4 regions of the Streptosporangium sp. DT93 genome follow, and region 1 is predicted to be linked to each of the others. Evidence: riboswitches for the same ligand, from Rfam matches in the RefSeq annotation. Region 1 holds a riboswitch; each other region holds the start of a gene.
What was found. Region 1 has a riboswitch for cyclic di-AMP ahead of ACLQ2R_RS29130 (NlpC/P60 family protein). Riboswitches for the same ligand answer to the same signal wherever they lie in the genome.
Positions count from the first base shown of each region.

Region 2: another riboswitch for cyclic di-AMP. It lies ahead of ACLQ2R_RS31480 (coiled-coil domain-containing protein); the one in region 1 lies ahead of ACLQ2R_RS29130 (NlpC/P60 family protein).
Region 3: another riboswitch for cyclic di-AMP. It lies ahead of ACLQ2R_RS38640 (CHAP domain-containing protein); the one in region 1 lies ahead of ACLQ2R_RS29130 (NlpC/P60 family protein).
Region 4: another riboswitch for cyclic di-AMP. It lies ahead of ACLQ2R_RS31575 (hypothetical protein); the one in region 1 lies ahead of ACLQ2R_RS29130 (NlpC/P60 family protein).

Region 1 is NZ_JBNCLF010000016.1:60,933-66,705, reverse strand. It holds gene ACLQ2R_RS29140 (RDD family protein) at 1-425, opposite strand, end outside; gene ACLQ2R_RS29135 (amino-acid N-acetyltransferase) at 642-1,208, opposite strand; cyclic di-AMP (ydaO/yuaA leader) riboswitch at 1,766-1,912, shown strand; gene ACLQ2R_RS29130 (NlpC/P60 family protein) at 2,005-2,967, shown strand; gene ACLQ2R_RS29125 (LuxR family transcriptional regulator) at 3,227-3,475, opposite strand; gene ACLQ2R_RS29120 (cytochrome P450) at 4,015-5,343, shown strand; partial or broken gene ACLQ2R_RS29115 (amino acid--tRNA ligase-related protein) at 5,321-5,653, opposite strand; gene ACLQ2R_RS29110 (type III pantothenate kinase) at 5,677-5,773, opposite strand, start outside.
Region 2 is NZ_JBNCLF010000018.1:136,050-141,822, forward strand. It holds gene ACLQ2R_RS31475 (serine hydrolase domain-containing protein) at 1-628, shown strand, start outside; gene ACLQ2R_RS31480 (coiled-coil domain-containing protein) at 684-1,658, opposite strand; cyclic di-AMP (ydaO/yuaA leader) riboswitch at 1,662-1,798, opposite strand; gene galT (galactose-1-phosphate uridylyltransferase) at 1,870-2,949, opposite strand; gene ACLQ2R_RS31490 (DeoR/GlpR family DNA-binding transcription regulator) at 2,946-3,746, opposite strand; gene ACLQ2R_RS31495 (HD domain-containing protein) at 3,832-4,428, opposite strand; gene ACLQ2R_RS31500 (TIGR03086 family metal-binding protein) at 4,530-5,099, opposite strand; gene ACLQ2R_RS31505 (ATP-binding SpoIIE family protein phosphatase) at 5,379-5,773, opposite strand, start outside.
Region 3 is NZ_JBNCLF010000034.1:47,675-53,447, reverse strand. It holds gene ACLQ2R_RS38645 (oxidoreductase) at 1-323, shown strand, start outside; cyclic di-AMP (ydaO/yuaA leader) riboswitch at 858-996, shown strand; gene ACLQ2R_RS38640 (CHAP domain-containing protein) at 1,016-1,732, shown strand; gene ACLQ2R_RS38635 (ABC transporter substrate-binding protein) at 2,478-3,830, shown strand; gene ACLQ2R_RS38630 (carbohydrate ABC transporter permease) at 3,914-4,891, shown strand; gene ACLQ2R_RS38625 (carbohydrate ABC transporter permease) at 4,888-5,773, shown strand, end outside.
Region 4 is NZ_JBNCLF010000019.1:3,621-9,393, forward strand. It holds gene ACLQ2R_RS31570 (DUF4253 domain-containing protein) at 35-835, shown strand; cyclic di-AMP (ydaO/yuaA leader) riboswitch at 1,172-1,321, shown strand; gene ACLQ2R_RS31575 (hypothetical protein) at 1,575-2,330, shown strand; gene ACLQ2R_RS31580 (alpha/beta fold hydrolase) at 2,533-3,414, shown strand; gene ACLQ2R_RS31585 (hypothetical protein) at 3,497-3,868, opposite strand; gene ACLQ2R_RS31590 (roadblock/LC7 domain-containing protein) at 3,881-4,261, opposite strand; gene ACLQ2R_RS31595 (DUF4388 domain-containing protein) at 4,320-5,402, opposite strand; gene ACLQ2R_RS31600 (roadblock/LC7 domain-containing protein) at 5,407-5,773, opposite strand, start outside.

The DNA of each region.
Region 1 (5,773 bases):
GGCTGGGACGACTGCTGCCCGTAGGGCTGCTGGCCGTACCCGCCGCCCTGCTGGCCGTAGTCCTGCTGCTGGCCGTAGCCGCCCGTGCCGCCCTGCTGGCCGTAGCCGCCGGTGCTCTGCTGGCCGTAGGAGGGCTGCTCGTGCGAGGACTGGCCGTAGCCGCCCTGCTGCCCGTAGCCGCCGGTCCCGCCCTGCTGCCCGTAGCCGCCGGTGCCCTGCTGGCCGTAGCCGGACTGCTCGTGCGAGGACTGGCCGTAGCCCTGCTGCTGGCCGTAACCGCCCGTGCCGCCCTGCTGGCCGTAGCCCTGCTGCTGGCCGTAGCCCTGCTGCCCGTAGTCGGCCTGCTGGCCGTAGCCCTGCTGGCCGTACCCCTGGGCCTGACCGGGACCGGTGTTCGGCTGTGAGGCCTCCGACCGATAACCCACGACCGTTACGTCGGGGTCGAGACCGCCAGGGGCTCGACCCGCGTTGTGCTGTCCGTATTCCGGGTGCCCCGACGGTGTGCGATCGCGATCGGGATCATCCTGTGGATACGGCGGCTGTCCGGTGCTCACCGCGTCACCTCACTTTGAATGTGCATGTGGTAGATGTCAGACGCACATGCCTGTTGCAGCACAAGGTATCGACATAGGTAACAACAGTCACCTTTCCACCTTGTCAGCTTCAAAGTCACTCGCGTCGGGCTCGCGTGTCAGGTGGAGCAACATCCGGGTGTTGCCCAGGGTGTTGGGCTTGACGTGCTCCAGATCCAGGAACTCCGCGACACCCTCGTCGTAGGAGGCCAGGAGCTCGGCGTAGACCTCCGGGGCGACGGGCGTGCCCTGGATCTCCCGGAAACCGTGCCGGGCGAAGAAGTCGAGCTCGAACGTCAGGCAGAAGACCCGGCGCAGGCCCAGATCGACCGCGGTGCGCAGCAGCGCGGAGACGATCCGGTGCCCGATCCCGGCCCCCCGGCGGGCCGGATCGACCGCGACGGTGCGGATCTCGGCCAGATCCTCCCAGAGGACGTGCAACGCCCCGCAGCCGACCACCTCTCCCTGCCCGTCGGTGGCGACCCAGAACTCCTGGACGTCCTCGTACAGCGTGACGGTGGCCTTCTCCAGCAGACGCGGCCCCGCGCCGCCGTAGGTGTCGACGAGGCGCCTGATGGCGCGGACGTCCGGGGTGCGGGCACGCCGGACGGTGATCTCGGCGGCCTCCGCGACCATGGACGAATCGCCCCGCTCCTCGCCGTCCTGCTCGCTGCCGTCCCGTTCCGCGCCGTCCCGGGAGCCGTTCCCGCGTACGGACTCGCGTCCGTTCGCCCGTCCGGTCGCGTGCCCGACCTCGCACCCCGCCTCGTGTCCCGACTCGTGCCCGGCCCCGCGCCCGGTCTCGGCGGGGGTGTGCACGACCGGCGCCGCAGACTGTTCCGCAACCTGCTCCATGACCGATCAGCGTACGTCGCCCGCCGACCTCCAATTACGGCTCATCCCTAACTCACGCACCACCCCTCCCCCATGACCCTTGGTAGTGGCATTACCACACTGGGCACGGGGGTGCCGTGGTGTGGCCCATTTCATCTTTGGTACGGTTCCGGAGCTGGGCCGACCCCCGAGGGCCTGGTGAAGCACCAGGCAAAGGCCGCGCAAAGGCAACAGTGATCATTGTGAGATGTGATCCGCCCGTGACATTTCAGTTGCGGAACCTCTACTGAATTCAGGGTTCTGGTTGAGCAGGAACCACGGGTCGACTAATCTCCGTGCTCGATGTCAGACATGTGAAAGAGCCTGACCCGCCGAATCTTCCGCAGGGAAGAACCGGGGACCCACCGTGTCCCTGGGGTGAATCCGAGTGCCACCGGCGCACCCGGTAGGGCTGCCTCCGGCCCGAACCCGTCAGCTAACCCGGTAGGCGGCCGAGGAGAGGAGTCCATTGGTGAAGCGCACGCGCGACCGCGGAGGAGACCGAGCGGGTGGCGACGCCCGCCGTCCACGACGCGCGCCGCGAGGGCTCCGCCGCCGCATGGCGGTCATCGGCCTGGCGTTCGCCACTCTCACGCTGGGCACCCCCCTGGTCGCGGCCACCGCCGACCCGGAGCCCAGCCTCAAGCAACTGGCCGAGCAGGCCGAGAAGCTGCACAACGAGATCGAGACGCTCGCCGAGCAGTACAACGGCGAGCGGGTCAAGCTCAAGCAGGCCCAGCGGGCCGCGGACAGCGCCGAGAAGACCCTCGCCACCAGCGAGTCCGAGCTGGAGTCACGCCGGGCCAAGGCCGCGCTGCTGGCGCAGAGCAGCTACATGTCGGGCGGCCTGAACTCCGGTCTCGCGCTCACCCAGACGACCGACCCCGACGCCTTCCTCGACCAGGCCACCACCACCTACGCCCTGCAGCAGCGCCAGAGCGAGGAGGTCGCCCAGGTGGCGCGGGCGATCGAGTCCGCGGAGCGGGCCCAGGCCGGCGCCAAGGCCAGGACCTCCGAGGTCAAGAAGCTGCTGACGGAGATCGACACCAAGCGCACCAGGATCGAGCGGCTGGTCGCGCGGGTGGAGAGCGACCTGTTCAAGGAGGTGCGCTCGCAGGCCGTCGGCAACCGGGGCGCCCGGGTGAAGGTCGACGCGCCCATCGTGGGCGCCGGCAAGGGTGCCGAGGCCGCCCGCTGGGCGCTGACCCAGCAGCTCAAGCCGTACGTCTGGGGTGCCGAGGGGCCCAACTCCTTCGACTGCTCCGGCCTGGTCATGTGGGCCTACCAGAAGGTCGGGATCAGCCTGCCGCACTACACCGGTGACCAGTGGACCGCGGGCACCCGCGTCTCCAGGAGCCAGCTGCGCCCCGGCGACCTGGTCTTCTTCTACTCCGACCTGCACCACGTCGGGATCTACATCGGCGCGGGCCTGATGGTCCACGCGCCCAGGACCGGTGACGTGATCCACATCACCACGATCGACAACCGGCCCTTCGTGGGAGGCGTACGCGTCGCCGGCTGACCGCCGGGCCGTCCGGCCTTCCCGGGCGGAAGGACGGCCCCGCACCGTCTCCGAGCCGGGGGCGATCTCGCGCTCCCCCCGGATCGGGGACGCCTCCGCGCTTCCTCCGGGACGGGACGGCCCGCACGCGCGGGTGGCCGGGGGACCGTCGCGGCCGAGGCCGCCTGGCCCAGGCGGGCGGTCCGCACGCGCGGGCGGCCGGGAATCCCGTCGAACCAGGTGACGACCGTCCTTCCGGGCGGCCCGCAGGCGCGGGCGGTTAGATCAGGCGGCGGCGAGCCGCCCAGGCCACGGCCTCGATCGCGGTGGCGACGCCGATGCGGTCACAGATGCCCCTGAGCCTGCGCCTGACGGTCCGGCCGCTGATGTCGAGCCTGCGGCCCACCCGGTCCACGGTGACGCCCTTGGCGAGCTCGGCCAGCAGCACGAGATCGTCCTCGCTGAGACCGATGTCTCCGATGCCCAGGGGGCTGTCGCCATGGCGTGAATCCACTTCGGGATATGCCATCAAGAGTCACTCCCCCCACTCTGGAAACCGGGCCTAAGGCGCCAGGAATGATTACCACCCGCCAGGAACGGTAAACGCCTTGTTCAAAGGTCGTCAAGTTCCGCCCTTCATAGCGCGTCCGCACTATTGACATAGCAGGCTATACGTGAAGTACTCAGGATATGTCAGCGCCTTTGCGCTTAAGTCACGACCCTGAGCGGGCACGGGCTCGCAACCACCCTCTGCCTGCGGCGATGGGCATGTCCACAGAACAAGGTTTCGTCCGCGTGACCGGCGCCGCGACCCCCTGGAGGCCGAGCCCGCGACGGGCACGCTCCCCCGTATTTTCCGGGACACCCGCCCCCCTGCCCCCCGCACGGCGGTGATCACACCCCCGTCTCCTTGACGGTGCCCCGTAAAAAACCAGGAAATGGTGCACGGCTGTCTCATTCGCGGGATTTGCGAAGTGTCGCGCGTGATCACCCCCGCATCGGGATATTGGCCATACTAGAAGGGGTTTCTGCGCTATGCAGAAACCCCTCCACATTGCACGGAGGACCGTGAGCACCGCCGTTTCCGACCTGCTGGGATTCGACCCCTCCGCCCCCGGTTTCACCCGCGCCCCGTACGAGCACTACCGGCGGTTGCGGGAGCACGGGCCGCTGACGCGTACGGCGTCCGGCATGTGGGTGGCCACCGGGTACGCCGCCTGCGCCGCGCTGCTGCGCGACCCGCGGTTCGGTCACGGCTCGGACCTTCGGCGGCGCGGCCGGGTGGCGCGCTCGTTCCTGACCATGGACCCGCCGGACCACACCCGGCTGCGCTCCCTGGTGAGCGGGGCCTTCACGGCACGGATGATCGAGCGGCTGCGGCCCCGCGTCGAGTCCGTCGCCGTCGAGCTGGCCGCTTCGGTGGCGGCGTCGGTCACGGGGTCGGTCACGGGGTCGGTCACAGGGTCGGTGACGGCGCAGGTGACGGGGTCGATGACGGCGTTGGCGGGCAGGGGCGAGGGCGGCGCGGGGAACGGGTCCGGAGGCGGGGACGAGGCCGGGAGCGGGTGCGGGGAGAGCGATCTGATCGCCGCCCTGGCCTACCCGCTGCCGGTCCGGGTGATCAGCGAGCTGCTGGGCGTACCCCCCGAGGACCGGGCACGCTTCCAGGGCTGGAGCGAGGCACTGGCGCGCGGGCTGGACCCGGACTTCATGCTCCCGGAGCGGGTGGTGGCGGAGCGGGAGGCGGCCAGGGCGGAGTTTCGCGCCTACTTCGCGGAACTGGCCGCCAGGCGGCGGGCCGAGCCCGGCCCCGACCTGCTGAGCGACCTCGTCCGCACCGGCGCGCTCACCGTCGACGAGCTGCTGGCCACCTGCGTGCTGCTGCTGGTGGCCGGGCACGAGACCACGGTCAACCTGATCGGCAACGGCGCCCTGGCCCTGCTGCGGCACGGAGCCCTGGACCGCTTCCGCGAAGGCGGCAGCGGCGACGGCAGCGGCGACGGGTCGCGGATGGTCGAGGAGCTGCTCCGCTACGACCCGCCCGTGCAGCTCACGTTCAGGGTCGCGCTCGCCGACGCGGACCTGTGCGGGACGCGCGTCCGGGCGGGTGAGGGCGTGATGGCGCTGCTGGGCGCGGCCAACCGCGATCCCGAGGTGTTCGCCGAGCCCGACCGGCTCGACCTGGAGCGCCGCCCCGGCCGCCACCTGGCCTTCGGCCTGGGCGCGCACTTCTGCCTGGGCGCGCCGCTGGCCCGCCTGGAGGGCACGGTCGCGCTCTCCGCGCTGGCGACGGCGGCACCGGGCCTGGTCCTGGCCGACCCGGCGCCCCCGTACAAGGAGAACGTCGTCCTGCGCGGCCTGGCCGCGCTTCCCGTCAGGCTCGGCCCGGCGGCTTGACCGGCGGGAACAGGACGGTCTCGCGGATGTTCCCGCCCGTGAGGGCCACGACGGGCCGGTCGGTGCCCAGCCCCGTGCCGCGAGCGGGCGGCATCGCATATTCCAGGGCGGCGAGGAAGCCCTCGTCAAGCCGCACGGCCTCGGGGGCGCCGCCCGCGGCGAGCGGCGACCGCCCGGTGGGACGGCGGCGCCGCTCGACCGGGTCGACCGGCTCCGAGCAGGCGGTGCCGAGTTCGGTGCCGAGTTCGGTGCCGAACCCGATCAGGTCCCGCCTCTCGGTCAGGAGCGGGTTGTCCCGGTGCCGGCGGGCGGCCGCGGAGAGGTGGGCGGGGCTCAGGTGGTGTTGCGGTGGTAGATCAGGCGCAGGCCGATCAGCGTGAGCCACGGCTCGTGCATGTCGATCGAGCGCGCCTCGCTCACCACGAGCGGC
Region 2 (5,773 bases), on a different contig from region 1:
GAAGGTGGTCGCCCTGACCGGTTCCACCCGGCTGCGGGTGGAGGGCGGGAAGCTCGTCTTCGGGGGCTCGACGTGGAGCCCGATCGGGCCCGGGCTGTACCAGCAGGACGGCGGCACGCGGCGGCTGGCGCCGGTGACCGGCGGAAGCGGTGTCGCGTACGTGGCCACGGACGGCCCCGCCTACCGGCGCGTCCCCTGGTGGGACACCCCGCCGGTCAATGTCGTCGTCGTTGCGCTGTTCGCCGTCACCGCCCTGACCGCCGTGCTCGGCCTGCCGGTGGCCGCCGCGGTCCGCGGGGTCAGGAGGCGTCCCGTCGCGCGTGCCTGGCGCGCCGGGCGTGTCCTGGCCGGGCTGGCCGCCGCGGCCGGACTGGTGTTCGTGGTGCTGTTCACGCTGGTCCTGACCGGCGAAACGAGCATCCTGTACGGCGTGCCGGCCGACGTCCAGGTCCTCCTGGCGCTGCCGTTGCTGGTCCTCGCCCTCACCGTCGCCGCGATCGGTGTCACCGTGAGGGCCTGGCGGTGCGCGGGCGTCCTGGCCCGCGGCCATCAGGCGGTCGTGCTGGCGGGACTGCTCGCCCTCCTGTGGTTCTGCCGGCACTGGAACCTGCTCGGCTGGTACCTGTGACCACTCGACCGCCCTGCTCGGCGGACTCCGGTACGAGGTCTCGTCTGGAGTGGCACTAGTACATCGAGATGTGCGGGTGGTCGAAGTGGTTGGCGGTGACGCCGCCGCGGTTGGACATGCCGCGCCAGCCGGAACCGTGGTTGATGCGCTGGCGCCAGATCACGTACTTCACGCCGAGCCTGGCCTTGTTCTTGAGGGCCCAGGCGGCGATCTCGTCGCCGAGCCTGAGGTTGGCGGCCGAGGGCATCGAGCCGCCGGCGCTCATCATGAAGTCGCAGGCGCGGCCCAGCGGGTGCTCGCCGCCGTCGTTCTCGGCCCGGTAGCAGCCGACCGAGTACGGCAGGTCGAAGCGTTTCCTGATCGCGTCACGCATGATCCGGGTCCGGTCGGTGATGTTGTCGGCGCCCACGGGCAGCTGCGGGGCCCAGCTGCCGTCGGAGCGGCGCCCCGAACCCTGGGTGATCAGCCGGTCGATCTTGTTCTTGATGTCCTCGATGACGTCCTCGGCCTTCTCGCGCTGCTCCTGGACCTCCTTGGCCTCCTTGGCGATCTCGTCGGCGAGCCGGGCGGCCGTCTCGGCGGCCTTCCTCCTGCGCTCGACGCTCTCGGCGAACCCCTTCAGCCGGGCGCTCTGCTCGGCGGCGAGCTGCTCCATCAGCGCCGCCCCGCTCAGGTCCTCGGAGAACAGCAGCGAGGGCAGGCCACCGATGCCGCTCTGGTACTGGAGCTGGATGATGGCGTCGACCTGCCGCTCGTTCTCGCCGTAGACCTCCTCGGCCCTGCGCAGGTTCTGCCTGGCCACGGCCTCGCCCTTCTCGGCCTTGCCGAGGGACTCGCGCGTGGCCGCGTAGTTCTCGATCAGCGCGTCGACCTTCTTGTTGAGCTTGACCAGGTCGGCACGGAGCTCGGCCTCGGACGGCTTGGGATCGGCGCTTCCGGCGGTGGGGGCGCCGAGGGTGAAGGCGACGACCGAGCCCAGGCAGAGGGCCAGAGCGGCATGGCGGCGGAACGTGGGGGGCGGGGCCGCCACGTACTCTCCTCTCCTTCCGCCTACCGGGTTAGCTGACGGGTTCGGGCTGGAGGATGCCCTTCCACCGAAGTGGTTTCACCCCAGGTGCGGTGGTTCCCCGGCTCCCGGGCGACGCGCCTGGGATTAGGCATATCGGCTGCTACAGCCGATGTGGGAAGGATAGTAGTGGTAAACCCCAGGTCACGCGACCTCAAACGATACTCATCGGTGATCAATTCGTGATAATGGAGCGCAGGAGATGTGCTGTCTGCTCGGGCAGCACGTCGTTCACGAAGGCACCCATCGCCGACTCCGACCCGGCGAGATACTTCAGCTTGTTCGGCGCGCGGCGGATGCTGAACAGCTCCAGGTGCGCGTACGACAGGTCCCGGCCGGTGGTGACCGGCGCCTGGTGCCAGGCCGCGATGTAGGGCATCGGCATGTCGAAGAGCCCGTCGAGACGGCGCAGCACGTCGGTGTAGAGCGGCCCGAACGCCGCCCGCTCGGCCGCCTCCAGACCGGCCAGGTCCGGGACCCGCCGGTGCGGGTAGAGGTGCACCTCGACCGGCCAGCGCGCGGCGGCCGGGACGAACGCCGTCCAGTGCTCGTTGGAGGCCACCACCCGCACCCCGGCCTCCCGCTCGGAGGCCAGGACGTCGGCGAACAGGTCGCCCCCGGTCCGCTCCCGGTACCGCCCGGCCGCCGCGAGGGTCAGCCTGGTGCGCGGGGTCACGTAGGGGTAGGCGTAGATCTGCCCGTGCGGGTGGGCCAGGGTGATGCCGATCTCGGAGCCCCGGTTCTCGAAGCAGAACACCTGCTCCACCCCGGGCAGGGCCGACAGCTCCGCCGTACGGTCGATCCACGCCTCCATGACCAGCTCGACCCTCTCGGGCGACAGGCGGGAGAACGAGGAGTCGTGCTCGGAGGTGAAGCAGACCACCTCGCAGCGGCCGGCCCCGGGCCGGATCTCGCTCAGCCCGCCCGGCTGCCGGTACTCTCCCGGCTGGTCGGAGAACGAGGGGAAGCGGTTCTCGAACACCGCCACGTCGTAGTCGGGGGAGGGCACCTCGGTGAGGTTGCCGGGCCTGGACGGGCAGAGCGGGCACTCGCTGGCCGGGGGCAGGAAGGTGCGGCCCTGGCGGTGGCCGGCCACCGCGATCCACTCCTCGGTCAGCGGGTCGTAGCGCAGCTCGGAGGCGGCCGGGCGGGGCGGCAGGTCGCGCTCGTCGATCGCGCTCCGGTCCGCGTCGTCGCTCCGGTCGAAGTAGAACAGCTCCCGGCCGTCGGCCAGGTGGGTGACGGTGCGTTTCATCGGGTGGCGATCTCGCTCTCCTGCTGCGGTTCTGTGATGATCAGCTCGCCGGCCGAGGCGGCGAGCTCCTGGCGTGCCTCGTCGGGCAGGCCGGAGTCGGTGATCACGACGTGCGCCTCGGCCAGCTCGGCGATCGTGCTGATGCCGACCGTGCCCCACTTGGTGTGGTCGGCGGTCACCACCAGGCGGCGGGCGGAGGCGACCAGTTCCCGGTCGGTCTCCGCCTCCAGCAGGTTGGGCGTGGTGAAGCCGGCGCGGGCGCTCATCCCGTGCACGCCGAGGAAGAGCGTGTCGACGTGCAGGCGGCGGATCGCAGAGACCGCGACCGGGCCGACCAGCGCGTCGGAGGGCGTGCGGACCCCACCGGTCAGCACCACCGTGCGGTCGGCCCTGGGGGAGCGGTGGAAGACGTCGGCGATCCGGATCGAATTGGTGATCACGGTCAGCTCCGGGACGTCGACCAGGTGGTGGGCGAGCGTCCAGGTCGTGGTGCCCGCGGAGAGCGCCACGGCGGTCGCGGGCCGGACGAGCCCCGCGGCGCTTCGGGCGATCGTCTCCTTCTCCGCCTGCTGGCGAACCGACTTGGCGGTGAAGCCCGGCTCCTCGGTCGAACCGGGACCGGCGGCGGTGGCGCCGCCGTGGACCTTCTCCACCAGTCCTCGCTCGGCCAGCACCTCCAGGTCGCGCCTGATCGTCATGTCGGAGACGCCGAGCTCCCGGACCAGGTCGGCGACCCTGACCCCGCCGCTGTTGCGGACCTTCTCCAGGATCGCCTGCTGCCGCTGCTGGGCCAGCATCGTCCACTCCCCTTAATTCACCAGATTTCCCCAAATTACCACGGCGGTGACCGGGGCGGTTGTTGGAACATGGTGGACCTCCTGCTCACAGCCGCCCGAGCTCCGCCTCGATGTTGGCGCGCGCCGCCTCCTCCGGCCCGGCGACGTGGAAGATCGCCGGAAGCCCGAGCAGCGAGCGCAGGATCGCGGCCCTGCCCGTCCTGAACGCCTCGTCGGGGACGAAGGCGTACTCCTCGCGTACGGCGGCGGCGTAGGCGGCGTAGACCTCCTCGGGGGCGCCCAGGATCGCCAGGTCCGCGTCGCAGAGCACGGCCCCGTCGGCGTCGCCCGGCGCCGGGGCGTGGGTGAGGGTCAGCCTGACCAGCCGGGCGACCGTGGCCACCGCCTCGGGTGCCAGCCCCGCCTCGGGCAGCGCGCGCTCGGCCAGCCGGGCGCTGAGCTCCTCGTTGTCGCCGCGCCGGGGGTCGTAGACGGCGTCGTGGAACCAGGCCGCCATCCGTACCAGGTCCGGGTGCTCGGCGTGGTCCGCCAGGGCGTCGACCCCGGCGAGGACCGCCTCCAGGTGGGCGCTCGTGTGGTACCTGCGGTGCGGCTCGTCGTAGCGGGCGATCAGTTCGCGGCCGAGCCGCCCGGCTCCGGGACCGGCCAGGGACAGCCAGCGGGTCATCAGCTTCTCGCTCATGGCAGGGAGCCTAGGGGCGGCCGGATCACCGCTCGCGCCGGGGAGGCGGACGGTGACGAGGCGGTCGTTCGTGTGCCCGGGGGACGGGGCCGCGCGGCCGGTCAGGTGGGGCGGCCCCAGGAGGCCAGAAGGCGCGTCTGGGCGTCCTCGGACGGGGACCGGCCGGTCTCCGCGCCGGACGTCTCCGGGGGGTGGCCGGGTTCGGCCGCGGCGAACCAGGCGGAGCAGGCGTCGACCAGCTCGGGGTCGAGCCGCTCGTCGGCGCCGATGGCGCGGGCCAGGTCCCAGGTGTGGATGAGGGCGTCGGCGAACAGCTCGGTGACGTACTCGCCTCCGGGCACGTCGCCGAACGGCAGGCGCACGACGCCCTCCAGCGCACCGGGGGCGGTCGCCGCCTGGACGGCGGCCACGGCCGAGGTGTCGAACGCCTTGATGGGGTCGTCGCCGAGCAGGTCGCCGTCGAAGGCGTCGCCGACCTCGGCGGAGGCCCGTCCGGCCAGCAGCTCCGGGGCCCACAGGTTCTCGCCGACCACGTGGTTGACCAGGTCCCGGACGTCCCAGTCGACGCAGGGCGTCGGGTTCTCCCACTGACCGGGACCGACTCGGTGGACGAGCGCGCCGAAGGCGTCCAGCGCGCGGCTGTAGGCCTCGGGTACGTCGATGGTCATCATGTCTCCCGATGTCCTCCCGGGTCGCGCCGTGGCTCTCCCCTGACCGTAACCTCTGGGCCGCCAGTAGTCATCGCGTCGACGGACATGACCGAGAAGGCCCGCGCGCACCGCCCCGTCGCCGGCGGGGCGCCGGTGGACGCCGACGGGGTACGGCTCGTCGTGGCACCCGGCCGGGCGGGATGACCCCCGGAATCCCGCGTGAACGGTCTCCGGTGGCCACCCGTACGGTGCTCCCCGTGGCGGCCACCCGGAGGGTGGCCGCGTGCACGGTCAGTACATCTAGGGCAGCCGCTGCTCGATCCAGACGATCTTGCCCTTCTCGGTGAGGCGGGAGCCCCAGCGGTGGGCGAGCCAGTTGATCAAATGCAGGCCGCGGCCGGTGTCGCTGGTGGTGGACGCCTCCCGCATGACCGGCACCGACGAGGAGGTGTCGGACACCTCGCAGACCAGCGTGGGCCCGCGCAGCAGGCGCAGCTCGACCTCGCCCTGACCGTGCTCGACCGCGTTGGCCACCAGCTCGCTGACCATGAGCTCGGTGTTGTCGCAGAGCGAGGCCAGTCCCCAGTCCTCCAGCGTGGCCCGTACGAAGCGCCGGGCCTGGGAGGCCGAGCGCCGGTCGGCCGGCATCGAGACCTCGACGAACTCCTTCGGGGTCAGCTCGGAGATCCGCGCGA
Region 3 (5,773 bases), on a different contig from region 1:
TCGCCCTGGAGCTGCAGCGTCGCGCCGAGGCGTCGGGGGCGACCCTGCTCAGCCTGGCGGCCCATCCGGGCACGACCGCCACCGGCATCCTGAGGACGGGCCGCCCCCTCAGCGTCCTGATGCGCCTGCTGCTGCGCTCGCCCGCCAAGGGCGCCCTGCCCTCCCTGTACGCCGCCACCTCTCCCGAGGCCGAGGGCGGGCAGTACGTCGGCCCCGGGCCCCGGGTGCTGCGTCCCTCCGCGCGGGCGGCCGATCCGGCGGTGGCGGCGCGCCTGTGGGAGGTGTCGGAGGAGCTGACCGGCGTACGGTTCGCGGAGTCCTGAAGGCGGCCCTGAGCCCTGCCCGGGCATCGCCGGATCCGGTGCCCGGAAGGGCCTCGCGAGGGGTTTGAATAGGTTTTGAATAGGTTTACGAGGGGGTCGTCCGGCGCTCCCCGAGTTTTTACCATCGAAGGCCAGTTCGATGAAACGCGCCCTCGGTGACGTCCGGGGCGGGCGTCCCGGCACACCTCCGGAGACCTCTGCCCGCGCGAGGGGGAGTCGGCGTACCACGACCGGATCGCCGGGGGCAGCGGGATTCCTCGCCCGGCCGACCGGAAAAGCCCGGCCCCGGAAAGGGGCACGCGCAGGTCGCGGGAAGGGCGATCCATTCCCCTCCCCCGGGGGCGGAATACCCCTCCCTACCCTCCTGACCAGGGCCTACTGCCACGTGAAGGCAATATGTCTTGCTTGTAATCGTCTGTCCGGATGACGTAAGTTCATCCCGTTCATGGCAAATGTCTAGGTCTATCCAGGTCTGAGCATTGCCGTCACATTGCCCGACCGTGTCTCGTCGGAGCGGACCCCCTCCGCCCCCGGTGAGCACGGCCGCCGAATCCGCGAGGTCTGCGGAACCGGGGAACCACGTTCCTGGGGTGAATCAACGCATCCGTGCGTCGTAGGGCACTTCCCAGCCCGAACCCGTCAGCTAACCCGGTAGGTGGAATGGAAGCGACGCAAGGAGTCGAACCCCCATCATGACCGAGCACACCCCCACCCCCACCCGCACCCCCACCGCCCCCCGACTGGCACGCATCCTGCTCAGCGCCGCCGTCGTCCTGGCCGCCGGGGTCTCGGGCCCCGCCGCACTGGCCGACGACCACACCTCCCTGACCCCTCCCGCCGACACCAGGACCGCGGAGGTCTCGCAGGACGCCGGATCCGCCACCCCCCTGGAGATCGCGGCCCAGCGGCTTCCCAAGGTCACGGCCGCGCAGGTGCTGAACCTGGCCGCGCAGCAGATCGGCGTCCGGGAGAACTCCATGGGCGGCGGGACCAAGTTCCACCAGTGGTACATGTCCTCCCCCCGTGCCCAGGAGACCGCCGCCCGCGACGGAGGCAACATCTACGGCTACGCCAACGCCCCCTGGTGCGCGATGTTCGTGTCCTGGGTCGGCGAGATGGCCGGCATCCGGCCCACGATGGGCTGGGACGCCTACACCGTCACCCACGCCAAGTGGTTCGCGGAGAACGGGCACTGGGGCACCGTCCCCACCCCCGGCGCCGTCGTCTACTTCGACTGGCAGCAGGGCAAGAGCATCGACGGGATCGACCACGTCGGCTTCGTCAAGCAGGACAACGGGGACGGCACGATCACCACGATCGAGGGCAACACCGGCAACGGTGACGTCGAGCAGCTCGTCCGGCCCGTCTCCGAGGTCGTCGGCTACGGCTACCCGGTCTACGCCGGCTGACCCCTCCCATCCCCTCCCGACCGGCCGGGGTCTTCACCCGGCCGGGACGCACCCGTCGTCCACCGTGCCCGCCCATGACCGCCCATGACCGCCTGCGCCTGCCTGTGACCGCCCGTGCCCGCCGTCCCACCCACCAGGGAGGCGGGCCTCGCCGTGCGCGCCCTCCGGCCCCCACGCGGCCGTACGGGATCCCGTGCGCGTGAGCCGTACCACCCCAGCGCCGGCCACACCCCGCGGGTACGACGACACCCTCGGGCACGACGACACGCGGACGCCGACCGCAGGGCCGGGCACGACCGTACGCGGGCATGACCCGTACGCCGGGCATGACGGCAGGCGGGCACGGCGACAGCGAGCACGACGGCACGCGGGTGCGACGGCACCGCGACCGTACGGGGCATGGCGGCATGATGGCACGAAGGCGGGGCCCCGCGCTGGATCACACCCGGATCGGCCCCGGGTTGGGAGCGCGAAATGCCCTGACTGTATGCCCGTGTGATGGGAGCGCTCCCAAAACCCTATATGGGATGTATATCACCATTTAGGGCCTCTAGACCCCGCAAAACGCCTCGCATGTAACGGTTACGTTTCGGCGTATTGACGTGCTGGACGCCCATCGTCCACTCTTCGTGGGAGCGCTCCCAAAGCTCATTGAGGAAAGACCACATCGTGAGACCGCGTTGTCGGGGCCGGTGAGCGATGTCATCTCCCAATGATTCGGGCGACCACCTGAGAGGGGTCCGGAATGTTGAACAACAAGCGGCAGGGCAAGCTGGCCGCCGTAGCGGTCATGGCGGCCACCGCCCTGGCCATCACGTCGTGCAGTTCCAGCGAGCCCGCCAAGCCCGCAGCCGGTGGTTCCTCCACCGCGGCCGCGGCCGAGCCGGTGACGATCACCGTGCACACCTTCGGAGGTGGCGAGAACTTCGGCTACGACAAGGCCGTGGAGACCTGGAACGCCGCTCACCCGAACATCCAGGTCAAGTACCAGAACCTGACCGACCGGTTCGAGGACGTCTACCTGCCGCAGCTGCTCCAGCGCCTCCAGGCCAACAGCGGCGCGGCCGACATCATCGCCCTGGACGAGGGCGCGATGGGCCTCATGAAGGCCCGTCCGCAGTTCTTCACCGACCTGGCCGAGTACGGGCTGGACAGCCGCAAGGCCGACTTCCCCGCTGCCAAGTGGGACAACGGCATCAACGCCGACAGCAAGCTCTTCGCCCTGGGCACCGACATCGGCGGCATGACCATGTGCTACCGCAAGGACCTGTTCGAGAAGGCGGGCCTGCCCAGCGAGCGCGAAGAGGTCGGCAAGCTCTGGCCGGACTGGAACGCCTTCATGGAGGTCGGCAAGAAGTTCCAGGCCGCCAACCCGGCCAAGGGCGACCCCAAGTTCCTCGACGGCCCGAACACGCTCTACAACGTGATCCTGTCGCAGGAGGCGCCGAAGAACGGCAACATCGCCTACTTCGACAAGGAGAACAAGCTCGTCCTCGAGACCAACCCCGCGATCAAGACCTCCTTCGACACGGTGAAGAGCTTCAGCGAGGCGGGCCTGACCGCCAAGCTCGCCTCCTTCACCCCGCCGTGGAACGCCGCCATCAAGAAGGGCGGCTTCGCGACCATGGGCTGCCCGGCCTGGATGCTCGGCGTGGTCTCCGGCGCGGCCGGTGAGGGCAACAAGGGCAAGTGGGACGTCGCGGCGGTTCCCGGCGGCGCCGGCAACTGGGGCGGCTCCTACCTGGCGATCCCCAAGCAGAGCAAGCACCCCAAGGAGGCCGCTGAGGTCCTGAACTACCTCACCGGCAAGGAGGGCCACGTCATGGCCTTCCAGGAGGCCGCCGCCTTCCCGAGCTCCCTCCCCGCCCAGCAGGACCCCGCGGTCGCCGACCTGAAGAACGAGTTCTTCAACGACGCCCCGACCGGCAAGATCTTCGGTGAGTCGGTCAAGGACCTGCTGCCGGTCTTCCTCGGCGAGAAGCACGCCCAGGTCAAGACCTCGGTGGAGAAGGTCCTGGAAGGGATGGACCAGGGCTCGATCCCCTACGGCGAGGCCTGGACCAAGTTCATCGAGGCCGGCGTCAAGGCAGCGGGCTGATCCCTCTCCCGACCCGCATCGGCCCGGCGGCGGTGAGCCCGCCGCCGGGCCGGTCGTCTGCCCCCGCTGAAAGGCTCTGACCGATGACACTGCACGTCGATTCCCCGGCCGCTCCGCCCCGGCCCGGCCCCGAGCGGCCGACGGGGCACCGCGGACCGCGACGCGGCAGCGGGTGGGCCCGGTTCGATCTCCGGGCGACCCCCTACTTCCTCGTCTCCCCGTACTTCCTGCTCTTCGCCGTCTTCGGCATCTTCCCCCTCGGCTACACCCTCTGGGTCTCGCTGCACGAGTGGGAGCTGGCCGGCGACAAGACCCTGGTGGGGCTCGACAACTACGTCGAGCTGATCACCGACGAGGCCTTCTGGAACGCGGTGATCAACACCCTCGGCATGTTCGTCATGTCGACGATCCCGCAGCTCGTCCTCGCCCTGCTCCTGGCCAACGCGCTCAACAAGCGCATCCGGGGACGGCTCTTCTTCCGCCTCGGCGTGCTGCTGCCGCTGATCACCTCCGTCGTCGCCGTCGCCGTCGTCTTCACCCAGCTCTACGGCCGCGACTACGGCATGATCAACTGGTTCCTGAGCCTCTTCAACGTCGACGCGATCAACTGGCAGAACGAGAAGTGGTCCTCGTGGATCGCGATCTCGACCATGATCGACTGGCGCTGGACCGGCTACAACGCGATCATCCTGCTGGCCGCGATGCAGACGATCCCCAAGGACCTCTACGAGGCCGCCTCCATCGACGGCGCCTCGGCCAGGCGGCAGTTCTGGCAGATCACCTTCCCGATGCTGCGCCCGACCATCATCTTCGTGGTGTTCATCTCCACCATCGGCGGGCTGACGCTCTTCACCGAGCCGGTCATGTTCGACGGCAACCCGACGATGGCGGGCGGCGCCACCGGCCAGTACCAGACCGTGGCGATGTTCATCGTCAAGGAGGCGTTCCGCGACTTCGACTTCGGCTACGCCGCGGCCGCCTCGTGGCTGCTGTTCGCGCTGATCCTGATCGGAACGCTCATCAACTACTCCTTCACCCGCCGTATCGGGGGTTCCAAGTGACGGCCACCCAGCTCAAGCGCCCCCCGGCGCCGCCCAGGCGCCGCCAGGGCCCCGCGGCCGCGCGGAACAGCATCTGGGACGCCGGCCCCATGACGAAGGTCGTGCTGGCCTTCGCCCTCGTCCTCTCGGCGTTCCCGATCTACTACATGTTCATCATGGCCACCCGGACCAACGAGGAGGCCATCGACGTCCCGCCGCCGCTCCTGCCCGGCGGTCACCTCGGTGAGAACATCCAGCGGCTGCTGTCCACCGAGGACGCCTACTTCGTGACCGGCCTGATCAACTCGGCCATCGTCTCGATCACGGTGACGGTCTCGGTCGTGCTGATCTCCACCCTGGCCGGGTTCGCCTTCGCCAAGCTGCGCTTCCGGGGCAGCAAGATCATGCTGGGCCTGATCCTGGTGACGATGATGGTCCCGCTCCAGCAGATGGGCATCGTGCCGCTGTACGAGCTCATGGTCACGCTCGGCTGGACCGGCCAGCTCAAGGCGGTCATCCTGCCCTTCCTGGTCAACGGCTTCGGCGTCTTCATGATGACCCAGTACGCCACCCAGGCGGTGCCGGACGAGCTGGTCGAGGCGGCCCGCGTCGACGGCGCCTCCACCATGCGCATCTACGTGAACGTCATCCTCCCGGCGCTCCGCCCCGGTATGGCGGTGCTGGCCCTGCTGGTCTTCATGCAGACGTGGAACGAGTTCATGTGGCCCTTGATCGTCCTGAACCCGGACAACCCGGTGGTCCAGACGTCGATCGCCGCGCTCAACCAGGCGCACGGAACCGACTACGTGATGCTCTTCACCGGCACCGCGGCGTCCGTCCTGCCCCTGTTCATCGTTTTCATCGCGTTCGGCCGCCAGATCGTCGGCGGACTCATGGAAGGTG
Region 4 (5,773 bases), on a different contig from region 1:
CGAGCAGGGGAAGCTTCCGCCCGTTCTGAGCCAGTTGTTCGCTGACGGAGCCGACGGGATCGGCGGGAGTGAGGGCCGGAGGCTCTCGGTGGACCTGCCGCCGGGTGAGCTGGTCTGGCCCGACCCCGGTTACGCTCAGCTCGCCATCCGTCACCGTCCGGCCTTCTGGCTCAGCGAGGTCACGGTCTCGGGGGAGTACTGGGCGCGGCTGCGGGCCGAGCACGGGCGGTCGGGATTGTGGCCGGTGCTGCTGGAGGACTCCGTCCAGCCCTGGTCGGCAGGTCAGATCGCCCCTGACGCGGCCGCCGAGATCGACAACTACCGCGTGGACGCGTTCATGGCCGAGGTGTGGTCCGACTGGATCTCCAGGGCCCACGTCGACCAGCTCGAACTGCTCGACCCCTTCGGCCCCGAGTGCCCCGGCCCGGCGCCGGCCGGCAGGCCCGCCGCCGACCCCGGGGTGGTCGCCGACTGGTACGCGGGGCTGGTGGCCGAGCGCAGGACGCCGCTCGGGCTCGTCGCGGTCGAGCGCGGGGCCGACGCCCTCGCCGTCATGGGCTGGCAGGGCGCGCTGAACCACAACGAGTGGATGGTCCCGCTCGCGGCCGTCGTGCGGAGCTGGGAGGACAGGTTCGGGGTGCGGGTGGTGGGGATGGGGTTCAACACCCTCGACGTCAGCGTGGCGGCCCCGCCGACGACCTTCGAGCACGCCCTGCAGGTCGCCGCGGAGCACTGGACGTTCTGCCCCGACAGCATCGTCCAGGGCGCGGGGACCCTCATCGACTACGCCGAGCAGATCAAGGGCAGGAACGCCTGGTCGTTCTGGTGGGACTGAGCCGCCGGACGGGCCGGAGGCCCCGCCGCCCTCGTCACGCGTGGTCATGGGTGCCGTCCCGGTCGTCCCCGCCGCACGCCTGCCGTTCCCGCCGTGCCTTTACCGTGCCCCTGCCGCGTCCGCCGTTCCCGGCATGCCCGGCATCCCCGTGCCGCACGGGGGTGCGGGCCGACGAGGCGTGCGCTGGAGCGAACCCAGATGTTGAGTGCTTTAGGGGACTTTTTGCCAACTAGGTAGATCTTATAGGGTTTTCGTGGCCTTTGCTTTGCTTTGTCTGGTTTAGGTGGGTAGTGTCCCCTGTTATCGGCCGGTGACCCGCCCTTCACAAGAGGGAGCGATCGGCCGGCGTCGAATCCCGAGAGCCCTCAGGGCCACGGGAACCGGGGACCCAATTTCCGGGGTGAATCCGCCGAGAACATGCGGCGGTAGGGCAACTCCACCGCCCGAACCCGTCAGCTAACCCGGTAGACGAGATGGAGAGGAGACCCCCTCATGGATGACCGCGTCACCGCGTCGGTGCACCCCCTGTCCGCGCCGACCCCCTGAAGCCTTCCCCCGCCCCCCGTCCCCCACAGCTTTCGCGCCGCGCCTGATCGCGGCACCTCCCGGTAGCGCTCTACGTAACGACTGGATTCATCCGGTTACGTCCCCATTCCGATGAGCGCGCCATCACCCGTGCACCCCTTTTCGGCGTGTCGCACGCGGTAGCCCCGTTCCCTCGCGAAAGAGCCTTTCCCCCATGCGTCTTTCTTTCGGCACGTGCAGAAACCGCCTGGCCGCCGCCACCCTCGCCGGGGTGAGCGTGCTGGCCTCCGCCGGTGTCGCCTCGGCGACGCCCCTCAGCCCCGGCTTCGCCGCCACCGCCCCCGCGGTGGCCGGCCCCGAGGACGGCGTCGAGGCCGTCCTGCTCCACGGATCCACCACGGCCTCCTACTTCTGGGACGACTCCTCGGGCCGCGCCGGTGACACCGGCCTGCCGGCCAGTGGCAGGCCGATGCAGAAGGGCATGATCGCCAGTCCGAGCTGGCCGCTGCTCACCGAGGGCTACATCCTCTACAAGGGCAAGCGGGCCAAGTTCTTCGTCGGCGACCGCGGTCCCGGAGTGCCCTCCAACCGGGGCATCATGCTCGACCTCGACGCCAAGACCTTCGCCGACCTGACCGGCGGCACGTTCAACACCGGAACGCTCGGCGTGGACGGCAACGGCGGCATGGGTCACATCGACGTCGAGTACGTCATCACCCGATGGGGCGACGGCGTGGGCAGGAAGAACCACCCCGTGGCCTTCTCCACCGGCGCCTGGGGTCGCAAGGACGCCAACCCGGCCGCGCCGCCCCAGACCGTGCTGGCCAAGTCCGGGCGCCCGCAGAAGCCCGTCGAGACCGAGCGCCTGAGCGCCGCCCCGGCGTCGTCGTCCGCCAAGCCCAAGGTCACGGCCGACGCCCTCTCGGCCCCCGGATGGACCGTGCGGGAGCCGGGCGCCGTCGTCTGGTGACCCGGTCCGGTGACCCGGCTCGCGACCCGCTTCCCGGCCGGTCCATGGCCGGGTCCGTTACCGGGTTCGTGACCGGGGCCGTGCCCGGCTCCGACGGCCGGGTCCGGTGGACCGGTCGCCCCGGCCGGTCCGGGACCACCCGCCGGCGCCGGATTCTCTCCAGAATGGCATTCTGTTTCGCAGGCTCAACAGAAGGAGTGCCATGACGACTCTGCGGACCCGGGCGAACGCCATCGAGATCGCCTACGACACCTTCGGCTCACCGGAGGGACGACCCCTCCTCCTGATCATGGGACTCGGTTCCCAGATGATCCAGTGGGACGAGGAGTTCTGCGGTCTGCTGGCCGGACGCGGGCATCACGTGGTGCGCTTCGACAACCGCGACGTCGGTGAGAGCACCCACCTGAACGAGGCGGGGGCGCCCGGAGCGGGCCCGCACGGCCGGGTCCCCTACCTGCTGGACGACATGGCCGACGACGCCGCCGGGTTGCTGGACGCGCTCGGCCTGGACTCGGCCCACGTGGCCGGTGTCTCCATGGGCGGGATGATCGCGCAGTCGCTGGCGATCCGACACCCGCGCCGGGTGCGCAGCCTCACCTCGATCATGTCCACCCCCAGCCCGCGGGCGGCGCCCCCGACGGAGGCCGCGATGGCGGCGCTCATGTCGCCGCCCTCGCCGGACCGCGAGGCCGCGATCCGGCGGACCGTCGCGACCTGGGACGTCATCGGGTCGCCCGGCTACCCGGCCGACCGCGAGCGGATCGCGGCGGTCGCCGCCCTGAGCTACGACAGGGCCTACGACCCTGCGGGCACGGCCAGGCAGCTTTCCGCGATCATGGCTTCCGAGGACCGTGCCCCGCTGCTGGCGAGGCTGACGGTCCCGGCGCTCGTCCTGCACGGCGAGGACGACCAGCTCGTCCCGCTCTCCGGCGGGATCGCCACGGCCGAGGCGATCCCCGGCGCACGCCTGCTGACCTTCCCGGGCATGGGCCACGACCTGCCCCGCGAGCTCTGGGCCTCCTTCGCCGACGCGATCGAGGACCTCACCGGCTCCGCCGAGCAGGCCGCCGCCCCCGCGCGGTGAGACCTCGCCGGCCCGCCGTACCGCGGGCCGGCGGCGTCGGCACCCGCCCGGCCAGTACCCCGGCCCGGGAGGCCGCGGGAGGTCAGACCTCGATCTTCTCCTCGATGCTCCGGAGGGTGTGGCGGGCGAGCGCGAGGTTGGACCGGTTCCTGTCGAGGGCCAGGTAGAGGAAGAGTCCCTTGCCGCCCCGGCCGGTGAGCGGGCGGATCACGTGGTACTGCGTGCCGAGCGTGATGAGGATGTCCTCGATGCCGTCCTTGAGACCGAGCGACTCCATGGTCCGCATCTTGGCCTTGACGACCTCGGTGTTACCGGCCGCGGCCACCTGGAGGTCGAGATCCTTGGAACCGCCCAGCGCGCCCAGCGCCATCCCGCTGCCGTAGTCGACGATGACCGCGCCGATGGCACCGTCGATCGCCATCATCTCCTTGAGAGAGATGTCCATGCTGCTCATTCGTGTCTCCGCTCACTGGGGTGTCGATGTGTGTGAGGTGATGGCGGCCAGCCGGGCCGCCGTCCTCCTGCCCTCCAGCCTGAGCAGCCCGAGGTTGGTCCCCGGACGCGCCAGCACGGTGAGGACGATCGTGGGGCCGGCGGTGTAGAGGGCCGCGTAGCCGTTGGTGCCGGAGATGAGCGTCTCCTCGAAGGCGCCCTTGCCGGTCATGCCCGTCATCCGCCGGCTCAGGGCCAGCAACGCCGAGGAGAGCGCGCCGATCTGCTCGGTCTCGCCGTTCAGGTCGCTGGCCACGGTCAGGCCGTCGACGCTGCTGGCGATGCTCCCGTCCACGTCGGGGATGCGCTCGCGCAGCAGCGCCATCTCGCGGCGTACCTCCTCGCGCAGTTCCACCGGTACCCTCCTTCCGATCGGCTTCGGCGTCCGCAGCCTCATCGGCGTCGAACCGGGATCACGTGAGTGCCTCCAATGCGTTCCTGAGCCGGATGAGCAGGTTCACGTCGGCCGGGTCCGCGTTCGCCCCGGGCAGCCACTCCGGCGTCCGTAAGGAACCCGCCGGGGCAGGGATCTCCGTGGCGCCCCTGGCCCGCCTGGGCAGCGGGTCCGGCGCGCCGGACGCACCGGGCGCGGCGCTCACGACGGATCCGGCGGTCACGGTGGGCGCCCCGGCCGAGGCCGAAGCACCGCAAGGGGCCGAAACACCGGAAGGGGCCGAAACACCGGAAGGGACCGGAGCGCCGGAAGGGGCCGGGGGCGGACCCGGAGCCGCGGAACCCGGGGACGGAGGGGCCGGGGTCTGGAGCAGGCCCGAGGAGGCGAGCTGCCGTACGGCCAGCAGTACCGAGTAGGCGGGGCGGCCCAGCCTGCGGGCCAGCTCGGCCGGGGTCGCGGAGGAGTCCGCGCCGACCAGCACCTCCCACTGCAGCGGGCTCAGCATCACCCGCTGGGCGCGGATGCGACGCAGCGGCACGACCGGGAGCGTGTCCAGCTCCGCCGACGGCCAGGTCCGTTCCAACCGTTCCCTCCTCCGCTCGCACTCCCGCAGGAGGCCGGTCACCTCGACGTGCCACTGCGGCCCGAGCCAGTGCCGTTCCCCGGGCCGGAACCGGGGCCTGCCCGTGGCCGCCCCCAGCAGGAAGTACGCGGCGTCGAGCACCGCGCTCAGCACGCAGAACTCCAGCTCGCCCCTGGTCAGCAGGCCGGTGGCGACCAGCCGCTCGCCACCGGAGAGCAGCGGCCCGCGGGCCCGCCGCTCTCCGTCCCCGCCCTCCCCGGACTCCCCGCTCTCCCCGGAGTCGCTGTTCTCGACGGGCTCCTCGCCGGTGGCGCGCCTGAGCTGCCGCAGGAGCCCGGCGGGGACTCCGAGGCCGGCGACGAGCAGGTCCTCCAGCCGGGGGGCCGCCGTGCTCTGGGCGTAGGTGACCCGCCCGCCGGTGAGGTAGAGGACGCCCGCCCGGCCGAGGCGGAGCGAGCCGGTGGCGCGGTCGGCGGCGAGCCCGGTGAGGACGCCGGCGACGCTCTCGACGCTCGGCACGGGGTCACGTCGATGTCAGGCGGCCGGAGAGCACCTGGAGCCGGTGACGGGCCAGCGCCAGGTTCGAGCGTTCCCGGTCGAGCCTGACGTAGATGACGAGCGGTCCGTCGAAGGGCGTCTCCAGCGGCCTCAGCACGTGGTGGCCGCCGTCGGTGGTGACCATCATGTCGTCGATCCGCACCGTGCCGCCAGGGGAGACGACGGCGAGCCCGTCCAGGGTCGCGCGCAGGGTCTCGTTCAGGCCGGCGGCCGACCTCTCCAGGTCGTCCACGCCGGTGGGGCCGCTCGCGCCGCCGGCCGCCACGGCCGTCCCGCTGGTCTGGTCGATGAGGATCGCGTCCAGGGCGCCGGGGATGGCCATTACCTCGGTC